Regions from separate parts of the Gottfriedia sp. NPDC057991 genome, predicted to be linked through region 2. Evidence: riboswitches for the same ligand, from Rfam matches in the RefSeq annotation. Region 2 holds a riboswitch; the other holds the start of a gene.
The links. Region 2 has a riboswitch for FMN ahead of ribE (riboflavin synthase). Riboswitches for the same ligand answer to the same signal wherever they lie in the genome.
Positions count from the first base shown of each region.

Region 1: it holds a riboswitch for FMN, as region 2 does, so the genes downstream of both, ACFVR2_RS04710 (ECF transporter S component) here and ribE (riboflavin synthase) in region 2, are expected to answer to the same signal.

Region 1 covers NZ_JBHVQN010000001.1:923,844-935,986, forward strand. Annotated here, with positions in the region: gene ACFVR2_RS04690 (ABC transporter ATP-binding protein) at 1-552, shown strand, start outside; gene ACFVR2_RS04695 (cob(I)yrinic acid a,c-diamide adenosyltransferase) at 582-1,151, shown strand; gene ACFVR2_RS04700 (hypothetical protein) at 1,443-1,589, shown strand; gene ACFVR2_RS04705 (phosphotransferase) at 1,735-2,643, shown strand; FMN riboswitch at 2,707-2,843, shown strand; gene ACFVR2_RS04710 (ECF transporter S component) at 3,061-3,630, shown strand; gene ACFVR2_RS04715 (YpiB family protein) at 3,791-4,333, opposite strand; gene ACFVR2_RS04720 (ferredoxin) at 4,737-4,985, opposite strand; gene ACFVR2_RS04725 (YpbB family protein) at 5,306-6,379, shown strand; gene ACFVR2_RS04730 (RecQ family ATP-dependent DNA helicase) at 6,366-7,883, shown strand; gene ACFVR2_RS04735 (CPBP family intramembrane glutamic endopeptidase) at 7,893-8,477, shown strand; gene ACFVR2_RS04740 (LysM peptidoglycan-binding domain-containing protein) at 8,474-9,091, shown strand; gene ACFVR2_RS04745 (CBS domain-containing protein) at 9,205-9,837, shown strand; gene ACFVR2_RS04750 (hypothetical protein) at 10,226-10,876, shown strand; gene ACFVR2_RS04755 (MerR family transcriptional regulator) at 10,910-11,818, shown strand; gene ACFVR2_RS04760 (genetic competence negative regulator) at 11,895-12,143, shown strand, end outside.
Region 2 covers NZ_JBHVQN010000005.1:359,141-371,283, reverse strand. Annotated here, with positions in the region: gene thiC (phosphomethylpyrimidine synthase ThiC) at 16-1,794, shown strand; gene ACFVR2_RS18270 (hypothetical protein) at 1,810-1,980, shown strand; gene ACFVR2_RS18265 (small acid-soluble spore protein H) at 2,044-2,223, opposite strand; gene ACFVR2_RS18260 (YjcZ family sporulation protein) at 2,449-2,580, opposite strand; gene ACFVR2_RS18255 (hypothetical protein) at 2,754-3,014, opposite strand; gene bcaP (branched-chain amino acid transporter BcaP) at 3,190-4,596, opposite strand; gene ACFVR2_RS18245 (H-type small acid-soluble spore protein) at 5,018-5,197, opposite strand; gene ACFVR2_RS18240 (LacI family DNA-binding transcriptional regulator) at 5,554-6,513, shown strand; gene ACFVR2_RS18235 (LysR family transcriptional regulator) at 6,929-7,828, opposite strand; gene ACFVR2_RS18230 (APC family permease) at 7,960-9,225, shown strand; FMN riboswitch at 9,969-10,116, shown strand; gene ribE (riboflavin synthase) at 10,443-11,090, shown strand; gene ACFVR2_RS18220 (bifunctional 3,4-dihydroxy-2-butanone-4-phosphate synthase/GTP cyclohydrolase II) at 11,103-12,143, shown strand, end outside.

The sequences.
Region 1 (12,143 bases), on a different contig from region 2:
GCTGTTTTATCACAACAAAATTCCTATACATATTCTTATGAGGTAAAAGAAACAGTTAAACTTGGACGTCTTGCTCATTCGTCTTCCTTTTTTCCTAGCTGGTCCACAATCGATGAAACTGCGGTCAATAATGCAATGATGATGACTGGTACTAAGAAGATGGAAAAAAGTTTCATTAATGAAATTAGTGGTGGTGAGCGTCAAAGAGTCTTCCTTGCTCAATGCTTCGCTCAGGAAACACCATATATTTTTTTAGACGAACCAAGTAACCATTTAGATTTAATGCACACAATTAAAATTTTAGACGTTTTAAAGGAATTACAAAAAGAAGAGAATAAAACAATTGTAACTGTTTTTCATGACCTAAATTTAGCAAGTCTTTACTGTGATCGATTATTAGGATTAAAGGACGGGAAAATTTATATCGAAGGAAAAACAGACTCAGTTTTGAGTGAAAATTTATTAAAAGGTTTATATGACACATCTTTTCAAATTTTAGATAATCCCGAAACAAATAAAAAGGTCATTATTTATAAAAGTAATGTATTGTAAATTAAAATTGAAAAAAGGAGAGGTTTTTCATGAAAATTTATACAAAAACTGGGGATAAAGGTCAGACTAGTTTAGTAGGTAAACGAGTAGATAAAGATGATTTAAGAGTAGAGTCATACGGTACAATTGACGAAGTAAATACAATCGTTGGGTACGCAATGACATATTTAGATCAAGAGGATACGAGAGATATTTACAATGCACTTCAAAAGATCCAACATGAACTATTTGACTGTGGTGGAGATTTGGCAGTAGTAAAAGATAGCATCCCTTTTAAAACGACAGAGAAAATGGTTGAAGAGCTTGAAACATTAATTGATGAATATATGGAAGCAACTCCCCCATTACAGCGTTTTATTTTACCTGGTGGGTCAAAACCTGCTGCAATCATTCATCAAGCAAGAGCGGTAACGAGACGTGCAGAAAGAACGGTCGTAACATTAATGAAGCAAGAAAACATTCATCTTCCTGTATTTTTATATTTGAATCGATTATCTGATTACTTCTTTGCACTTGCAAGGGTAATCAACACACGTTTAAATATTAAGGATGTTGAATACGAACGAGGTTCAATCGTATTTCGAACTGATAAAAAATAAATAAGAAAAGTAGCGGTTGAATAGTTAAATTTTTCTATCAATCGCTATTTTTTTGTATAAATAATTTTTTTCTATCATAGAATGATTGAGCGTATGTTTTAGTAAAACTACTTCTTGGCGTTTACAATATCCATTTGCTCAATACTTCTTAAGTAATATACATAAAAAAAGAGTTAAGGATTTGAAGTGATTTAAGCGTCTCGTCTATTTTTTAATGAATTACCAGTTGTCAGTCCACGAGCCTTTGGGCTGATTAAACACTTTCCACATTTCTTTAGTAGGAGGAAAATAATGTTTGATTTTCTTAGGAGATGTTTGTTGATTGTTGTTTTTGTTTTAACGATTGGTCTTTTATTTATCGGAGGGAATCGAGAGAAATTAAAGGAAATAATATTAGATAAAAATTTTCATGAATTAAAAATAGTTTCAAATCCTTAGCCGTATATTTGGACTATTAGTTTAATAATTTGTGTCGAAAAGACCGACTGTTTTAAGAACTTCCATATTAAATGTAATTTACTTCTAAATTTGGTAAAGTACATTTATATGTGAAGTTCTATTTTTTGATTTTAAGGAGAAAGAAATGTCTAATATATGGGATCCAGCAATTGTAATGGAAGAGGGACTAGTGAAAGAAATAGTGAGGATACAATTCCCTGAAATAAATATAAACGTAATTAAAAAAATTGGTGAAGGATTTGACAATACTGTTTTTTGTTTAAATGATGAAATTTTACTAAGATTTCCGCGAAGAGAAATAGCTGTAGCAATTTTAAACGTTGAAAGAAATTTACTCCCAATTATTTACAATCATTTTGAATTAAAGACAACGGTACCAATAATTGATGGAAAACCATCTGAATTATTTCCTTGGCCATTTTTAGGATATAATTTTATTGCGGGAAAGCCTCCAATTTATTTAAATAGAACTGAGAGGATTTTAATGATTGAACCAATCGCAAATTTCTTGAAAAATTTGCATTCAATAAAATTCCATGAATTAAAGGGGATTAAATTACCGTTTGATGAGTTGAGGAGATTAGATATAAACTTCCGTAAACCTCAGGCTAAAAAATATATACAACAAGCAATACAGAAGAAACTCATTGAAGATGAACAGAAAATTAATCATTATATTGAAAGCTTAGTTGAAATTAAAAGTGAGACACCATTAGTTCTTGTTCATGGTGATTTACATTTTAAGAATATGATTGTTAATGAACAAAACAAACTTGAAGGTATTATTGATTGGGGTGATGCTCATATCGGCAATCGTGAATTAGATTTGTCTATAATTTATAGTCTAATTCCGAACGATATGAGAGGTGCATTTTTTGAGATTTATGGTAATGTATCGGAAGCGTCAAAGAAATTAGCACAATTTAAAGCAGTCTTTACAACAGTTGTGCTGTTGTTATATGCGAACGATCAAAAGGATGATTCGTTAGTAAGTTTTTGTCAAGAAAACTTAAGTAATGCTCTAAATGATTAATGGGAGATTTTTATTTACAAACTGTATTTAATTTAGTAACATTAAACTGTAATTTAATAAACGATCTATCTTCGGGGCGGGGCGAAATTCCCCACCGGCGGTAATTAAGCATTGCTTATAAGCCCGCGAGCCTGATTTTTTGGGCAGGATCTAGTGCGATTCTAGAGCCGACAGTATAGTCTGGATGGGAGAAGATGGAGGTTCGCAAGTTCAAAAAATTTTTCTTTTTGAACGCTTATTTGGCGTGCTGAAAATTCTCCCCTATTTCAAAAAATAGGGGATTTTATTTTATTTGCATAATTTTATACTATTTTTCATTTTTTAAATCGGACTTATTATAATATGTGCAAATAATATCGCTACTTAAGCGAACCTTTCATTTTTCTTGATATGATCGGGAAAAAGGAGAGAGGTATTATGCAACAACGCAACAAAGTAAATAAAATGGTAGTAGTAGCAATGCTTAGCAGTATTTCTTACGTACTGATGATGCTGTACTTTCCACTACCTGCATTTCCAGTATGGCTTACAATTGATTTTAGTGACGTACCAGCGTTAATAGGAGCGATTGTTTTTGGTCCTGTAGCAGGAGTAGGAATAGAGTTAATAAAAAACATCCTTCATTATGTTATTAATGGTAGTATGACTGGTGTACCAATTGGAGAATTTGCTAATTTTAGTGCGGGAGTATTATACATTTTACCTGCGTCGTATTTCTTTAGAAAATATCGTTCAGTAAAAGGTTTAACTCTTGGATTAATCGCTGGTACAGTAGTGATGACTGGAATATTAAGTCTTTTAAATTATTTTGTGTTATTACCTGCATATGCACATTTCATGAATTTTAACCTGCCAAATGAAGTAATTGTTGCATCAATTATGCCATTTAATGCAATTAAAGGTCTTTTAATCATGATCCTATTCTTAGTAATCTACCCTAAATTAAAGGTTTGGTTAACTCAAAGAATGAATGTCCATAACGTATAAATAAATGAAAGTGTCTACTAAATTTTGGTAGACACTTTTTTGTTTTTTTAAACTCTATTTAAATTAATTAGCAGATTAATTTCTAATGAAAAACGGCGTTAGATTTTGATCGATATATTAAAAAAGAGAACCATCTATCGAACGATAGATGGTTTATTTGTTAGATTATCAGCTGAGAAGATAGCAAAAGAAATTGTTGTTCATTCCTCTCATCTAATGCTTTGTCAATTTGACGAAGAAGAAGTGTGTGTGAAGTTTGAGCTATAAGCGACGAAAGAAACGCATCGATTTCTGCTTGCACTTCTTCGTTTGCTTCAAAATTAGTTGTCGAAAATGGATTGGTATCTAAAATCAAAGCGTACTCGATCGGCATTACATCAAATAACAACTCAAGATAAAACGTTGTTTCCTTCCCGTGTAATCGAAGTTTATGGTAAATCGATTCCGGCGACATTTCGACCTTCTTACTAAATTCGTAATACGAAACCTGAGGGTACGAGTAGTTAGAGTCGTTATCCTTTCGAAAATTAATTACAATGCCATTTGGTGTACTCTTTGCATCTTCTACAAACGAGATGTTTGTTAGTACTTCATCAACAGCAAGGAGATATTGTAAAATCAATTCGATGTCTTTTTTTACCTGATTTTTCTCTAAGAACTTGTTTAAAAATGTTTTTTTCTCGGTAATAGTCATCTGTTCCATGCTGTTCATCCTCTCTTGATGTTTTGTTTATTATAACAAGTTATTAGATTATTCTGAATATGTAAAATAAGGAAATAATTAAGAAAGGAGTATTGATTATATACGATGACCATTGTTTGAATAAAATAAAGAAGGTTAGATCCAGATTTTTGTATAGTGAGTGACTTTGAAAGGGAAGCCCAGAACAGTAAAAATAGGGATGTTTTAAAAGGGGATATCGTCAACTAAATAGAAATAGTTCATCCTTTAGCTGATTCATTCATTCGAAACAGAAGATAAAACGGGATGTTTCTATGGCTTATTTTTCTTTCTTATGAACAAATATAAGGGGAGATACGGATAGCTCGTGTTTTTAATTTGAAAAAATAAAAAAAGCGACGAAATAACTTCGCCGCAGTTTTTACTATTCGAATTTTAAAGCGTCGCCATCGAATGATTCGTCAGCAACTTTGATTGAGTCTGTAGGGCATCCTTCAAATGCATCCATCATGTCATCAACTAAAACGTCTGGAATTTCAACGATTCCTTGGTTATCATCTAGAGTAACGTATGCGATCCCTTCATCATCATAGTCATAGATATCAGGTGCAGCTGCGCCACAAGCGCCACATGCGATACAAGTGTCTTTATCAACGATTGTATATTTTGCCATTGTATTGACCTCCCAAATTATTCCCTGTTTATGTTACAGATACTATTTTTGTAATGTACCTGTAAACATTTTAAAACGGTTTCCAAAACTTTTCAATATAATTGTACAAGGTTTTGAAAAAAACGAGAAATGATGAAATCTCAAATAAAATAAATAATGATTTTTATATGTTTAAAATGGTTTGGTTATTGATACATATGATAAGCTAGAAGAAATAAAAACTATTTAGAAAAAATGCACAAATATTTTTGTACTACTAATTATTATTCGAAAAAATATTCAAATATATTAATGGAATAATTTTATTTGAGAGGTTTATGATGTCTAAACTATCAATATTGGAAGAAATCTTCCTTTTTTTACTTCATCGATATAAAGGTGAACGAACGATCCAAGGTATAATGTATTTATTAAAAGGTAAACAAAGTGCTCAAATTATTCAAGATTCTCATTTTTATCATGTCACATCATTTTTCGGACTTTTTCATTTCCTCACTCATCAGATTATGCAAGAAATTATAAATGGGTTAGAGGTTAAAGGGTATATTAGTCAAACTGAAAATAAAAATATCTATTTGTTAAATAAAAATGGTCATGCTTATCTAGCAAATCAAAAATTACAGTTTGTGGAATTTACATATATAAACGGTCTAAGATTTTCTAGTATTCAAAAGATATTTTGGAAAAGATTTTCATTGTTCTTTCAAACAGTTTCCAATCTGAATATGAATTTAAAATATTTTAGGGCAGTAATTCAAGAGCAAGATATACAAGAATGGGTAAAAAATGAGATTCTAAATTTTACTGGGAATAAAAACGAATTAGTTAATCAGTTTTACAATGAATTACATACAATTTTAGAAAATTTAAGTGACGAAGACGCATTACTATTTGTGAAAAGATTATCTGGAGCAAATGCTTATGGCATGACTTTAGAACAGATTGCATCTGAACAAAAATTGAGTGTTGAAAAAATTTATCTCAAATCGATAAATACTTTGCATCATATGATCACCATTTTAGTTGAACCTAAAAATAATTATCCTTTTTTAAGTAAATTTGTTAAAGGAGATAAAAGTACTAATATTACGAATACTTCTATTGAAACGAAGAGATTATTTACTGAAGGTAAAACAATTCAAGAAATTGCTGCGATTCGTAATTTAAAGATTAGTACAATAGAGGATCATATTGTTGAGTGTGTATTAGGTGATAATTTAATTCCGATTAATCAGTTTATTACGTCAAAACAATTTACTTTAATAAAAAATAAAATTATCGAACTAAATACAAGGAAATTAAAAATTATTAAAGAAGCTTTATTAAATGAGGTAACATATTTTCAAATTCGTATTACTCTTGCAAGAATGGGTGATTTACATGGACCTAAATAAAGTTCTATACGAAAAATTTGGTTATTCAAGTTTTCGAAATAACCAAAAAGAAATTATAAATGACTTGTTAAACTCGAAAGACGTTTTAGCAATGCTCCCTACAGGTGGGGGGAAGTCATTATTATACCAATTAACAGGGCTACTATTGCCTGGCGTTGTTGTAATTGTTTCACCATTACTTTCCCTTATGGAAGATCAGGTAGAACAAATTAAAGCATTTGGAGATAAACGAGTCATTGCACTAAATAGCTTTAGAAGTTTTGAGCAAAAAAAATATTTATTTAATAATATTAGCAGCTATAAGTTTATTTTTGTTTCGCCAGAAATGTTACAAAATCAATTTTTAATTCAAAAGCTTTCTTCGTCTAGGATTTCTTTATTTGTTGTTGATGAAGCACATTGTATATCACAGTGGGGGCATGATTTTAGGCCAGAATATAAAACTTTAGGGGAAATAAAACGGAAATTAAATAATCCAACGGTTTTAGCTTTAACCGCTACAGCTAGCAAAAATGTGCGGGAAGAAATAATCGAAACTTTACAATTAAAAAATGTTCAAAAATATATCAATTCAGTTAATAGAGAGAATATAGCAATTCAAGTTGAAAAAGTAGATTCGGAAATAGAAAAGCTCAAGTCATTAACTGACCATCTTTCTAAATTAACAGGTCCAGGCATTGTCTATTGTGGTACAAGAGCTACTTGCGAGAAAATTTCACATACCATAAGAGAAAAGTTAAATTGCAAAGTTGCTTATTATCATGGTGGAATGGAGCATGAACAAAGAATTTTAATTCAACAACAATTTATTCAAAATCAAATAGATATCATCGTTTGTACAAGTGCTTTCGGTATGGGAATTAATAAGCCAAATGTAAGGTTTGTGATTCATTATCAGTATCCGTCAAACATTGAGAATTATCTTCAAGAAATTGGACGTGCAGGACGAGATGGTGAGCCAAGTATAGCAATACTAATCATATGTGAAGAAGATCATGAGTTACCATTAAGGCTAATTGATGACGAAATCCTTTCTGTAAATCAAGTTGAGTCTTTTCTAGCGTATTTAAAAAGATTAGAAGAAAATCCGATCAAATTGACTGAAACGCTTGTGTCTAATTGGAAATCAGTATTTCAATTTAGTGAAATACAGTGGACAACGCTTCATTCTGAAATGGTCAAATTTAATGTAATCGAAAATGAACACTTGTATTTAGAAAAAATAAATTATGGCTTATTAGAATCGATTAAAGAGTTAATTTCCGAGAGAAAAAAAGTAAAATATTTAAAACTCAAAGCGATGATTGATTTTCTATCTTCATCCACTTGTTATCGCGAAAAATATCTTTTACTTTTTGATGAAATGATAGTACAGAGACCAATAAATTGCTGTAACATTTGTGGTATATCGTTTGATGAGTATTGTTCAAATGATCATGATAATTATGAAAATACTACCGTACTTTCATGGGAACAAGAATTAAGAAATAAATTGGGGCTGTGAGGAATCTATATGGAAAGCGAATTAAACCGACAAGAAATTCCTGTTAACTATTTGAAGAAAAGCGTGTATGGTACGCAGTTAATCATTTTAGTGATCGCTATTTTATGTATTGCCTTTTTTATTGGTACAGAAAAATTTATAGATGATTTATATTTATTTAAAAGTTATAAAACATATTTATATGGATTCGGTGCTGGATTTTCACTCGTCCTATTTAATATTTTATTAAATTATACGATTCCGGAGCGTTTGTTGGATGATGGCGGATTTAATAAAAGATTCTTTACGTCACTTTCAGTTCCTGAAATGACAATACTTTGTATTTTGATCGCATTATCAGAAGAATTATTTTTTAGAGGATTTCTTCAAGCTAAATTTGGACTAATTATTGCATCAGTTGTTTTCGCTTTAGTTCATTTTCGCTATGTGAAAAAACCGATTTTACTTACGATTGTATTAATTGAAAGTTTTTTCTTAGGTTACTTATATTTGAAAACAAATAATATAGTAATAGTATTTATCGCACATTTTATCTTAGATTATGTTTTAGGAATGTATATGAAATTAAGTTTGGAAAGTGAAGACAAAGAATGAAAAATGAGCTTCAGAATAATAGTATTGCCGACTTAAGTCGAAAGAAAAAAAATAAGAAATTAAAAAATAAAAAAATAAATAATCATAAAAAAGCTGTTGATCTGTTAAATTTACCACCAAGAAGTGAAACAATGAAAATAAAAGAGGATCAACGAAGACCTTGGTGGAAAATAAAATATCCTTTAATCACTGCTTTAGTCATAATTTTTATCTTGCTACCATTTGGAGTAGTTAAGTTTGTACATAGTAAATACGATAAGATTTTTACTGAAAAGGGAAGTTTAATCATTCCTTCAAATAAATTTGAAAAAGTTGAATTAGCTACTACCAATCATGTTAAAAAACAAAAAAAGAATGAAACTCAGAGAAAAGCTCCAATCAAAAAAGAGATAAAAAATGTAGTTAAACCTCCAACAGATTCAAGTGAAACTATTGGAGTGAAAGAAATTAATCACGAAGTCAAAAGAGGAGAAACATTATTTACTATTTCAATGAAATATTACGGTAATCGTGATGGCGAAGAAATTATTCAAGATGCAAATCATTTAAATGGGATCGAAGTGACGCCCGGCCAGATATTAAAAATCCCATTAAATGTCGATGTGGATAAATAAGGTTAAGAAATACATAAAAGGCAATGAAATTGAAATTCAAAATCTAGACAAATTCGCTTTGATTTGATGCTTCCTATCTATGTTATAAATAGAGGGAAGGGGAGTGTTATAGTATGTTAGCAAAGCATAGAATGCTTCAAAACCATCAAGTAATTACGATCCAATCTAGTGATACTGTAGAGTGTGCAATTAATCTCTTATTGGAAAAGCAAATTGATAGTGTACCTGTATTATCAGGAAATAAATATGTTGGAATGATTTCGCAAGCAGAGATTTTTAGAAGATGCTTTTTTAGTGAATTACAAAAAGACGAATACATTAAGAATCTAAAAGTAGGTGAAATCGCAACACATCAAACAATCTGTGTTAAATCGGAAGAGCCGTTTGAAGATACAATGAACTCGTTAAAAAAATATCCATCAATTGCGGTAGTTGATGATGAGAGAAATTTTGTTGGACTAGTTATAAGATATGACGTAATTGAGATTTTTCAAGAAGTACTTGGAAAGGACTGTCGAGGAATAAGAATTTCAATGACAAGTATGGAGAAGGAAGGGCAATTAGCAAGATTACTTGACTATCTTCACCATTTAAAGATTAATATTATTTCGCTTGTAACTTTTGATTCAAAAGATCATTTATTAAGAAGAATTGTCTTGAAAATAGATGATAATAAAAATGTCGATAAAATTTTACGTAAATTTGAAGAACTTGGTCTAAGAATCGTATCTGTTACAAATGAATAAGAAAATTCTACAGTTAAACACAAATAATATTATTTTAGTTTCGCAGTTTCTCGGAACTAAAAATTGATAAATTATAGTTTTTTACGTATACGAAAATAGACAATTAAACGATATTTCACTGAAATTAAAAACTTATGCCCATTTTGTATCAATGGATATAAGTTTTTTTGTTGTTTAAAATTTTTCAATTTCTACTAGTTTTTGTATAATAAATAAAGGCACTTTGAACTGTAACAAAAAGAACTAAATAAAGTTGATATTTTAGAATGAAGTAAAATCAGAGAAACAAGCTGACATTTACTTTGTTGATGGGTTAAGTTACAAGGGGGAAATTAAAATAAAATTATTATCATTGATCGGATTCGTATTAATAGTAGCAATTATTCTATTGCTTAATCGAAAAAGTAAACTCGAAATTATTAATAAAAAAATTAAAATTAAGCATTTAGATAATTCATTACAGTCAATTCAGCTTATATGGATTCCAAATATAGGCGATATTTCTTTTAAATTGAGTGAGATTGAAAAAATTTGCAATCATAATACATTAATTCTCTTAAGCGGTTACTCAAAAAAGAAATCAAAGAAATATAATAATGAAAACATCCACTATTTATCATCTTTGGCTCCAGTCTATTTTTTGTGGAATGATCTTGATTATAGTGGCAACTATAGAGATCTAAATGCATTATTACTAGATTGTAAAGTTACAATTTTAGAAAATAAAAGTGCTTCATTTGAGACTGAAAATGGGACTAAGTTTTCAATTGTTGGTTTAGATGATGTGAAAACAAAAAGAGATGATTTAAACTTTGCGCTTGAAGAGCGATATGAAGACGATCTTAGTATTTTAACAAGCTATACTGAAGTCATGGATAGTAAAAGTAGTAATTTTGAAAGTATTCAAGTTTATCTGTTTGAAAGAAGTCAATTAAATGTAAATCGAAATCAGAAAACGGTATATTTGGAGCTACATAACAATAAAGGAATTCGAAAACAAAACACAATAACTGTTTTAAATTTTGAAGTTATGAAATAAGTGTTTCTTGTTTACATGCAGGAGGAAAGAAAATTGGCCCAAATAGGAAAGTACAATATTAAAGCAATTTCTAACATTGTTGGGATATTACCAGGCACATTAAGAGCATGGGAAAGAAGATATAATATCATTAGTCCTGTACGAAATGATGCTGGCCATCGACTATATACAGAAGAACATGTTTATATTTTAAAATGGCTCGTTCAAAAAGTTAATGAAGGGTTTACAATTGGACAAGCAATTAATTTATATGAAGCAAAAGAGCATAAGTCGTCTAATGACAGCTCTCTTACTGAAAATTTACAATCAGATGCTCTAGTAAATCGAATTGTTTCTTCATTATTATCTTTTGAAGAAAGTGAAGCCCACAATTATGTGAATGACGCTTTTAGTCTTTTTTCTATTGATAAAGTATTATTTAAAATTATTTCTAAGGTTTTCATATTAATTGGTGATAAATGTCGTAATGGTGAAATTACAAGTGCCCATGAACATTTTGCAACATCTTTTTTGAGAACGAGATTAGGGATGATTTATCAAAATTTACCTAACAATAAACATTTGCCAAAGTTAATCGCGGTTTGTGGACCAGAAGAAAAGCACGAACTAGGTTTATTAATATTTACGATCTACTTAAGAAGAATTGGTTTTCAAGTTATTTATTTAGGCGCATCAATCGATTCAAATGATGTTGAACAAGTAATTAATGAAGTGAACCCTGCTGGATTTATCATGACTTGTACTTTAAGAGAAAATTTAAAGAAAACAATTGATCTAGCCATCATAATCAAAAAATTTAAACCTGATATCATTATTGGAATTGGTGGTCACGCAGTTTCAACTTGTGAGAGCCCAATTATGGATTCCCTTCAGGAATTTTATATAGGTAGTCAGCAATCGAACTGGGATGAATGGTTAAAGCAGAATTTTAATTATAAATGAATTTTGACTTTAGAATCACCAAAATTATATAAAAACATAAACTGTACTATGGTAAATGCAGCAAGGAGGCTAGTTCATGAGGTTGGAACGGTTGAACTACAATAAAATAAAAGTTTTTCTTACATCTGATGATTTATCTGAACGTGGTCTGACAAAAGAAGACTTATGGTACAATGCACCAAAAGTTCAACAGCTTTTTCAAGATATGATGCATGAAGCTAGCGTAGAACTAGGTTTCGAAGTAGATGGAAAAGTATCCGTTGAAGTTTTCTCTCTTCAAGCTCAAGGAATGGTTGTTATTGTAACAAAATCCGATGATATTGAA
Region 2 (12,143 bases):
GGGGAATGAAATCAAATGAACAATTCTGTAAATGAAATGAATTTTTCCATCATGTCTAGTTTTTCAGGGAGTAAGAAGGTATATGTTGAAGGATCTAGACCTGACATTAAGGTGCCAATGCGTGAGATTCAATTAAGTCCAACAACTGGCACTTTTGGAGAAGAAGAAAATGCTCCAGTTAGAGTATACGACACTAGCGGACCTTACACAGATTCAGCTAGCTCAGTTGATATTCGAAAGGGACTTAAGGCGATTAGACAAAACTGGGTGATTGAACGAAATGATGTTGAAGAGTATGAAGGGCGCGAAGTAAAGCCTGAAGATAATGGATATAGAAAAGAGCCAGATCAACATAATGTTGAAGTATTTAAAGGGTTAAAAAGAAAACCGTTACGTGCAAAGGATCATGGAAATATTACGCAAATGCATTATGCTCGTAAAGGGATTATTACACCTGAAATGGAATTTATTGCGATTCGAGAGAATGTTTCAGCTGAATTTGTTCGTGATGAGGTTGCAATAGGAAGAGCTGTCATTCCATCGAATATTAATCACCCTGAAAGTGAGCCAATGATTATCGGTCGTAATTTTCATGTGAAAATTAATGCCAATATAGGTAATTCAGCTGTCACGTCTTCAATCGAAGAAGAAGTAGAAAAAATGACATGGGCTACTCGTTGGGGAGCGGATACGATGATGGATCTTTCTACTGGTAAGAATATTCATACAACACGTGAATGGATTATCCGAAACTCTCCAGTACCAGTAGGGACAGTTCCGATTTATCAGGCGCTTGAAAAGGTTAATGGAATCGCTGAAGATTTAAGCTGGGAAGTATTTAGAGATACTCTAATCGAGCAAGCTGAACAAGGTGTAGACTATTTTACGATTCACGCGGGTGTATTATTACGCTATATACCATTAACGGCAAAACGAGTGACAGGAATTGTATCTCGTGGTGGGTCTATTTTGGCTCAATGGTGCTTAGCTCATCATAAAGAGAATTTTTTGTATACTCATTTTGAAGAAATTTGTGAAATTATGAAGCGCTATGACGTAACATTCTCTTTAGGAGATGGACTGAGACCAGGCTCAATCGCCGATGCAAATGACGAAGCACAATTTTCTGAGTTAGAAACACTAGGTGAGTTAACGAAAATTGCATGGAAACACGATGTTCAAGTTATGATTGAGGGACCGGGACATGTACCAATGCATTTAATTAAAGAGAATATGGAGAAACAATTAGAAATTTGTCAGGAAGCGCCATTTTATACATTAGGACCGCTAACGACAGATATTGCACCTGGATACGATCATATTACCTCAGCAATCGGTGCAGCAATGATTGGTTGGTTTGGTACTGCTATGCTTTGTTATGTAACTCCGAAAGAACATTTAGGTCTTCCAAATAAAGAAGACGTAAGAGTAGGCGTTATTACATACAAAATAGCGGCGCATGCAGCTGACTTAGCAAAAGGACACCCTGGTGCACAAAAAAGAGATGATGCACTTTCTAAAGCTAGATTTGAATTTAGATGGCGTGATCAGTTTAATCTTTCTCTTGATCCTGAAAGAGCAATTGAATATCACGATGAAACATTACCTGCTGAAGGAGCTAAAACAGCACATTTTTGTTCAATGTGTGGTCCAAAATTCTGTAGTATGAGAATCTCACAAGATATTCGAGATTTAGTAAAACAAGAAGAACTTCAGAATGATTCAATCATTGAAGAAGGAATGAAAGAAAAAGCACTTGAATTTAGAAAACAAGGCGGAGAAATCTATCAATAAGGGTGTGAGCCTTATATGAATAGGGTAGAAGAAATCATAAAAGAAATAAATCATTTGGAAAGAAATATGAATCAGTTAAAAATTGAACTGAATGCAGTTCAAAAAAATTGTGTACATGATTTCCAGAAAAAAGATACGATTCAAAAATGCCTAAAATGCAGTTTAATTGAAAGCTTAAGTTGGTAATAGGTAGAAACAATACAGAAACAAACCTCAAAATTAAGAGGTTTGTTTTTTGTTAGTTATGTATTAATGTTCAGACAAACTATTGATTGAAACTTCTTCCTCTCGGTCGGGTTGACCTAGCGGATAGATTCTAGCCATTTCACTTGTTTGATCAACATGTTGAATATAAATTGGCACACCATTATATGTCACATTAGCCATTTCAGGTGAAGAAGCAATTTCTTGAGCACGCTGTTTATTCATATGTAACCTCCTCTAAAATTAAAAATAGAAACCTAACATATTATTAACCGTGGTGTAATTGGGTATTCATTTAAAATTCAACTTATACCTTGGAACAGAAAAACTGTTGGTCTTAAAAAGGTCAGTACATATCAATACAATTCATTCTAAGCAAGTACAAGCTTCTTAATATATAATAAAAAAACTCCTGTTAAAATTTAACAGAAGTTTTATAGTTTTTAAAGATTACCAGTGGTGTCCATATCCATATCCGTCATGTCCAGACCAGCAAGCTGCTCCAACAATGATTAATAAGATAAACAGAACAACGATTAAAGCAAAACCGTTAAGATGGTGTCCGTGATGTCCAGTACTCATACATTTGACCTCCTTCATACGATATTTAAGGGATAACTCCCTTAGGGTCATGTAACTAATTGAAAATTACAATTAGGAGAGGTGGATAATGTATCGTATGTTTTTTTACCAACTATGAAACTAGTCTATAATGTAATTAGGCTTATACCTAGATGTAAGTTTTAATAAATAAATTATTTTTCTTTAGGCAAAGAAATTGCTGTTTCAACTACATAACCATTTTGGAACTTTACAGCAATTGTACCTAAATAAGTGTCAGTAGGCTGAAGTGTTTCGGTACAAGTAAAATAACGAATATGTACAACTTCTTTCGTATCTTTACTAATCTTTTGACAAGCAAGTAAATTACTTAGTCGTTTTAATGCGATATCTCTTTTCACTCCAATAAGATCCTTTTTAATAAATGATTCATAATAATTTTTTAATGGGAACATTTTAACAGCTCCTGTTCATTCAAAAATAATTTCTTAAGTCGTATCATATCACAAAGTAAATCTGTTTTTGTAAAGTTTGTTGTTGTAGATATCTATCATTATTCTAGATAGTTGAGGAAAATATGTAACGAACAAAAAAATCCCACTATAGGTTAATATAGTGGGATTTTATTACTTATGCAGTTTGATTTGAATCCTTATCAAACTTATTTTTACCGTTTAGTTTAGAATTTTTATATCCGTATGTTATATAAATTACTAAACCGATTACTAACCAAACTACGAAACCTTTCCAAGTAAATGATGAAAGTTGTAGCATTAAATATACACAAAATATAACAGCTAATACTGGTACTACAGGTACCCAAGGAGTTTTGAATCCACGCTTTAATTCTGGGCGAGTTTTTCTTAATACTAGAACACCAAGAGAAACAGCAGAGAAAGCAAATAAAGTACCGATATTTGTTAATTCAGCTAATTTGCTTAATGGAATAAGGCCAGCGAATACAGCAACTAGTCCGCCAGTTACCCAAGTGCTTGTTAAAGGAACATGAGTTTTCTTGTTAACTTTTGATAATTTACCTGGTAATAAACCGTCTTTACTGATTGCATAGAATAGACGAGTTTGTCCAAACATCATTACGATTAATACAGTTGTAATACCGATGATCGCGCCAAGTGAAATGAAACCAGCAGCCCAATCTTGGTGAATAAATGCTAGTGCAAAAGCAACAGGATCATTAACACCTAATTGATTGAAAGGAACGATACCAGTAAGAATTAGAGAAACGACAATATATAAGATTGTACAAATTGTTAAAGCAGAAATAATACCGATTGGTAAGTTGCGTTGAGGATTCTTAACTTCCTCAGCAGCAGTTGAAATTGCATCAAATCCAAAGTAAGCAAATACTACTACTGCAGCTCCGGCTGTTACGCCATGGAATCCCATTGGCATAAATGGAGTCCAGTTATGCGGTTGAACGTACCAAACACCAACTACGATGAAAAGAGCTACTACTGCTAATTTTATAATTACCATGATCGTGTTAAGTTTTGCTGATTTTTTAACACCTCTAGTAAGAATGAATGTTACAATTAAAACAATGATTACTGCCGGTAAATCGATATAAGTATGATTAGATGGATCGAATGCACCTGTAAAAGCTGTAGGGAGGTGTACTCCAAAACCACGTAATAAACTTTGGAAATATCCAGACCATCCACTTGCTACTGCAGAAGATGCTAGTCCATACTCTAGTACCATGTCCCATCCTAATATCCATGCGATGACTTCACCAAATGCAACATAACTATAAGTATAAGCACTACCAGCCTCTGGAATCATAGATGCAAATTCAGAGTAACAAAGTGCAGCGAATGTACAAGCTAATCCTGCGATAATGAATGAAAGAATAAGTGCTGGACCTGCATATTTGGCTGCCGCTACACCAGTTAATACGAAAATACCTGTACCGATAATGGCACCAATACCTAACATGGTAAGATCAAATGCCCCTAGAACTGGATTAAGTGAACTAGGCGAACTACTGTTAACTGATTTTTTTCGAAATAAATTCATATGAGCCTCCTCTAATCCTCTATTGTTAGTTTTTTAATTTTCTATTTAGAAAGATTAATATTTTCTAATTTTACCTTAAAAAATAGAAAATTCTGACAATTAGCTACGAAATAATATAATGTGTGTTGCTTGAATTGATTTTTATGATAACACACTAATTAAAATATTCAAAGAATTTTTCGACTTTTTTTTCAATATTTTTTAAATTATGTAGTAAATTCGACATATTACCCAATACCTAGTCGTTTAGTAAAAATAAACTAGTTAATAGTTATGCCATAAGTAATACTGCACTCATTAAGCTCTATATTCCTAAAGGTTTCAGTTGAAATCAGACTAAATAGTTATATAATTGGGTTTTTTTTCCAAAAATGAAATAAACCTCCTTAATAGAGGTTTATTTTTGGGTCTTTTTTATCAATTAATGTTCTTTTAAGTGACTTAGTGATACTTCTTTATCATTTTGTGGTTGATCAAGAGGATAAATTCTTGCTGTCCCTTCATTTTTATTAACATGCTGAATATAAACTGGTACTCCATCGCAAGTTACATTAATCATACCAGGTGCAGCTACGATTTCTAATGCTCTTTCAGTATCCATCATAATACCTCCTTTAATAACTAACCTACTTTATTATTTACATAGCCAAGTTATAGTATTCATAAAAAGTGAGACATCTTTTAGGATTATGTGAATCAAGGGGGGATTGATGAAGATAAAAAACAACTAAATTGAATAAACTAACTGATTGTTCAATTTTGTTCTCATTTCTTAACTCGTTTCTTATCTTGTTGTATGATAGCAATTGAAGCTAAAAATAATATTGAACTACACATAAATAGTAAACATAGTAACCCAAAAAATATTTGCATATTCGTACCTCCTTTTTATTATAAGTACAGAGTAAAGTATGGAACTAGTTTCAGAGCAAGAAAAAGTTTAGAAAAGGTGAGAAAATGTCTAATATTAAAGATATTGCAAGGATTGCCGGCGTTTCGGTTACAACAGTCTCACGAGTTTTAAATGATGAGCCGTATGTTAGTGAGGTAAAAAGAAAAGCAGTTTTAAATGCAATTGAGTTAACGAATTATCAACGAAATCAAAATGCAGTAAATTTAAGCAAAGGAAAAACGAATCTAATTGGAGTGGTTATTCCGTTCTCGCAACATCCGTACTTTGGATTGCTAATTGATGGAATTGCTAACGAAGCGATAAAAAATAATTATAAGCTAGTACTATTTCAATCAAATTATGAGAAGAAGAGAGAAATTGAGGCTTTAAAGATGCTGCAGCTTAAACAAATTGATTCACTCATTATTTGTTCTAGAATTTGTTCGATTGAAATGATCGAGAATTATAAGCAATATGGACAAATAGTATTATTTGAAGATACGAGAAATACAGGGGTCTCCTCAACATTTATCGATCAATACAATTGTTTCATGATTGCATTAGAATATTTATATCAAAAAGGACATCGGAAAATCGGTTATAGTATTGGTCGTAGAACAGGCAAGAATAGTAAACAAAGAGAATCTGCCTATATTGATTTTCATAGTAAATATAATGAATCACTAAATAACGATTTTGTATTCGATAATTGTTACTATTTTGAAGATGGTGAAAGAATCGTCCAATCTTTATTAAATTTAAAAGAGAGGCCAACAGCTTTGTTAGTAACAAGTGACCAAGTGGCAGCGGGTGTGCAGACTTGCTGTAATGATCGTGGAATAGCTATACCTCATGATTTAGCGATAATAGGTTTCGATAATCAACCAATTGCGAAAGTAATGAAGTTAACAACAGTCGAAATTCCGTTAAGGGAAGTGGGTAAGAAACTTTTTATTCAAGCGATTAATTCTGAAATTAATCAAGAGGAGATAGCGATTAAATTAATTGAGCGGCAGACGGTATAAAAAACAGCTAGTCAAAGGGCTAGCTGTTTTTCATTTCGTTGAATTGGGAACTGCAAATAAAAAAGCTGAAACTGCAAATAAATCGAAGGAAGTGCAAATAAAAAAAGTCGGCCTGCAAATAAAAAAGGCAAATCTACAAATAAAAATGTCAGAACTGCAATTAAAATCTGGATAACTGTAAATAAAGTCACGAAACATGAATGAAGAGAGTGAATGAATCAAAAAAATAGAAAAATAACAATAAAATAGGCCGAGAAACGACCCAAACTAAACAAAATTCAATAACTCCATCCAAAAAGAACTTCAAAATGAATGTTCAAGAAATAGTCCGGAAATCTTATCAACAAAATTCATTTAATGCTCGGACGTTTCATTATGAAGAGCTATATTTCAAAAAACAAAAGCTAGTAAGAAACTAGCTTTTAATAGACTGATTCCATAAAGGTGATTGTTCTCTAACAACTTCCATAAATTTTCTAGCAGCACGTGATTGCCATCTGTTTTTATGCCAAGACATGATCGTAGAGACACTTCCTAAATTTGTATCCCAATTTATGACTTTTAGTTTTTGTTGATTCATTTCGTTTTGAACTGCTACGAGTGGGAGTATGGATATTCCAAGTCCACACATAACACATTGTTTAATTGCTTCAACACTCCAAAATTCCATTCCGGACTCAGTTGCGATTCCTTTACTTCTTAGGAACGCTTCAAAATAGTCACGATAACTGCCTTGTTCTGTGAGGATTATATTTTCATTCGCATTTAATGTAAACGATGAAAGTGTTCTAGTATCAGAAGATGGAGGTAGTAAAATGACAAGTGGTTCTTCAATTAGTGTTTCCGTATACAAATCTGGATCAGTTAATGGAGCCTGTAGGAAGAAGCCAATATCAAGATCTCCGCGACGTAATTCATCTTGTAATTCCCAACATGAACCAGATTTCATCATAATATTTACTTTCGGATTTTGTAATCGAAAAGCTTGGATGATTTGTGGAAGACGGTAGATCGTTAAAGATTCTGGAGCCCCAATCTTTAACGTGGATACTTCCTCATTTTCCATTTGAAATACATCTTTTGCTTTTGAATAAAGTTGAATCATTTCGATTGCGTGAACTAAAAAGTTCTCACCGACCTCAGTCAGATGAACCTTTTTACCTAATCGGTCAAATAAAGGTACTCCTAACTCTTGCTCAAGTGCTTGTATATGTGCAGTTATCGTAGATTGTGCATATCCGAGATGGACCGCAGCTTTAGAGAACCCGCCCAGATCAACAATTGATTTAAACGTAATTAAATGACGGATTTCCATAATAGCCTCCTAAGTATCGGATTTTCCGATGGTTTATATCGTAACTATTCATTTTACCGATGAGAGATCGGTTCATATAATTAAAGTATACGAGATTACAATTTGTTTCAATAACTTTTGGAGGGATATTAATGAGGAATCGAAAAATTGGTTTTCTTTTGCTCAGCGGGTTAATGATTGGACCTATTTTAGGTTCGGGAATTATCATTTTACCACCTGCAGTGTATGAAACTGCTGGTAATTATGCTATTTTTGCTTGGGTTATAATGCTTGGTTTAAGTTTAATATTTGCACTTATGTTTGGTAAGCTAAGTTTGTTAATTCCAGGAGATTCCGGAGTACCATTGGCAGTTGAGCGTGCATTTGGTACACAAATAAAAAATCTATCAGCTATTTTCTTTTTACTTGCAGTTTGTTTTGGTCCAATTGCAGTTACAGGTACGGCAGGACATTACTTACAACTACTGACGAATCAAAGTTTTTTCAATGAAAAGTGGCTAGCTTTAGGGATACTATGTTTTGTTTATATCATTTTAACTAGAAGGATTGCCGACGTTGGAAAATTTGCCTTTTTTATGTCTAGCTTCATTGTAGTGACGCTTATAGTTGGGAGTATTCATACGATAATTACAGTTGATGGGAGCTTTACTTTATCGAATCCAATTACCGTTTCAGATTTTGGGGAAAGTTTACTTTTATTATTTTGGGCTTTAATCGGGTGGGAAGTCATTGGTAGCTATTCTTTAGAAGTAAAAAATCCAGAACGAACAATTCCTAGAGCGGTGGTCTTAAGTTTCTCGATTATAGCAATAGTAAGTCTAACAGTTGCATTTGCTTTCCAGTGGATTCATTCTAAAAATGGAAATATGATGGATCAATCATTAGCACCATTACTTCAGAGTTTATTTGGAAGCTGGTCAACTCCAATTATTTCATCAATTACAATTGCTCTTTGTATTAGTACGGTTCTTCTAGTAATAGGAGCAGTATCAAGATTAATCGCCGATCAAGCCAAAAACGGTTTATTACCTTCATGGCTTTCTTTTAAAAATAAAAATAATGTGGCAACTCGCTCATTATTTAGTTTGTTTGGCATTCACATAATTGTATTTATTCTTTATTTTAATGACTTCCTAAGTATTCAAACACTCGTAGCAATTGCAAATGCATTTTTCTTATGCAACGCTTTACTAGGAGTATTGGCATGTTTGCGATTATTTGATTCCGTATTTTTTAAAATCGGTTCATTTATTCTAGCAATTTGCTTTTTAGGAATACTTTTATTTTCTTCACCGGTTATTCTAATATTGATCATATTAGTTTCAGTGTACTTTATTTGGCTACAAAAAAGAGATTCAAAACAACATGAAAAAATTCTACAAGTTGGAAATGAATAATGAGTTAGAAAGGAAACTTCTATTAAAAGAAGTTTCTTTTTTTGAAACTAACTTTTATAATAATTCCCCATACTGTATATTTATTATTATTTCTAAAAGCGGGATTTACTAATATTTCATACCTTTTTTTTCAGTTTGGTATTTTATAAAGCTATTTATTTCTATTTAATTATTGCTTTTTAAGTGTGGATGAAGTGCTTTTTATTTCTTTAGAATTATATATTGTTTTGTAGTTATCTGGTTTATCTATTTCTATTTCTGATCAAATGGAAAACGCTTTAATAATTGAGATTGTTAAGTATTCTAGGGATCTTGTTAAGAGGGGATTAATAATCATGGTGTAAATAAACAATATAATGATAAAATGAAAAAATTTGATTTTATACAAATGAAAAAACGAATTCAATTGTGTTTTTAATTAAGCTAATTTCATGTGATTTTGGAATCCATAAGTCTTACTTTCTATATTAATTATAGAATTCAATTTTTTCTGTAATTATTTTAATATTAATATTTATACACCTTTGTATTGGTTGCAAGAAAATATATAAAACATGATGATTAAATTTATAAGAATAAAAAAAATTTTTTTTTTAACTAAATAGAGTGAGCAATTTTCCATATTTTATAAGGTTTTTTTGCTTTAATTTTGTTTTTTATCAGATCATTTTAAAAGAAAATAGAATCATAAATTCTTTACAACCAAATAATTGCTAGTTATAATGAAACCAAATTTGATAATTAGTGTCCTTCGGGGTCGGGTGAAATTCCCAACCGGCGGTGTTGTATATTTTTATACTAAGCCCGTGAGCTTCATATAGATTTTTTATATGTTGCTGATCTAGTTAGAATCTAGAGCCGACAGTATAGTCTGGATGGGAGAAGGATGGAGTGCATATACGGTATGGTTGTTTTCAAAAATACTATCCGTATAGGCTTAGTTCGTTGTGCATACTTTAAATGTACAACAATAGACGTGCTACAATACTGTCTTTAATATAGCTCAGATTGTACTAGCGTTTATTTAAGTATGCTTCCTTTCTTAAACATCTATTGCCCCTTAGGAGTTTTCTAAGGGGCTTTTCACTTTTTCAAATTAATTTGAATTAGAGGGTGTGATAAGTTGGATCAACTATTTATGAAATTAGAGATGGATTTTACAAAGTCATTTATCGGGCTTGAGTGTAATGTGCTTTTTCGAAATGAGGTGAAAAAACTTGTTTACTGGAATCGTTGAGGAAATAGGAACAGTAAAAAATATCGTAAAAAAAGGTAAAACTTTATTGCTAACAATTGGCGCATCAATAATTTTAGAGGATGTTCATTTAGGAGATAGCATCTCTATAAATGGAGTTTGTTTAACCGTTACGAATTTTACTAAAAATGAATTTTCTGTTGATGTCATGCCTGAAACATTTCAAGCATCTAATCTAAGTACTTTGGTTTCTGGCCAAAAAGTAAATTTAGAGCGGGCAATGGCAGCAAATAGCCGGTTTGGCGGCCATATTGTATCGGGGCATATTGATAGTACAGGTAAAATTGTATCCATCAAATCAATGGAAAATGCAGTAATCTATAAAATTAATATTCCAAGTCAGTTTGCTAAATATTGCCTTCAAAAAGGCAGTATAACGATTGATGGTACAAGTTTAACAATATTTGAAGTTGAAACTGATATTGTAACAATCTCTTTAATTCCTCATACCCGTTCACATACGATCTTAGGCAGTAAAAATGTTGGAGATGTTGTTAATATTGAGTTTGATTTATTAGGTAAGTATGTTGAAAAAATGCTTGGTATGAATGAGACGAAAAAGAGTACGGCAATAACAACTTCATTTTTATCTCAAAATGGCTATATATAAAGGAGTAAGATCATGTTCTCTAAAATAGAAGAAGCAATTGAAGACTTAAAAAATGGAAAAATTATTATTGTTTGTGATGATGAAGATCGAGAAAATGAAGGAGATTTTGTTGTAATCGGAGAATTTGCAACTCCTAAAAATATCAATTTTATGGCCACTCATGGTCGCGGGTTAATTTGTGCACCTGTTTCTGAAGAGATAGCCAAAAAACTAGATTTATATGAAATGGTAGCAAAAAACACAGATTCTCATGGTACTGCCTTTACTGTAAGTATTGATCATATCGACTCTACTACTGGTATCTCAGCATTTGAGCGTTCACATACTGTTTTACAAATGTTAAATGATAAATCAACTGGAGCAGATTTTAGAAGACCTGGGCATATGTTTCCTTTAGTCGCTAAAAACGGAGGAGTTATTGAGAGACCTGGTCACACTGAAGCGGCAGTGGATTTAGCTCGAATGGCTGGATCGAAAGAAGTTGGTGTCATTTGTGAGATTATGAATGACGATGGAACGATGGCAAGAGTACCGGATCTAATTCAAATCGCAAATAAATTTAATTTAAAAATGATTACAATTAAAGATTTAATTCATTATAGACAAGAAACTGAACAACTTGTAAAAAGAGAAGTTGAAATTAAATTACCAACAGATTTTGGTGATTTTAAGATGATTGGTTATACAAACAAGATCGATGGTAAAGAGCATATTGCGATCGTAAAAGGTAAAGTTGACGATGGTGAACCGGTACTTGTACGTATTCATTCGGAATGTTTAACAGGTGATGTATTTGGCTCTTGTCGTTGTGATTGTGGACCTCAGTTGCAATCAACATTATCGATGATTGAAGAAGCAGGCAAAGGTGTAATTGTTTATATGCGACAAGAAGGCAGAGGGATTGGCTTACTTAATAAGTTAAGAGCATATAAGTTACAGGAAGAAGGCTTTGATACTGTTGAAGCAAATCTAAACTTAGGATTTGATTCAGATTTAAGAGATTATGCGATAAGTGCTCAAATTATTAAAGATTTAGGGATTGTGAGTTTAGAT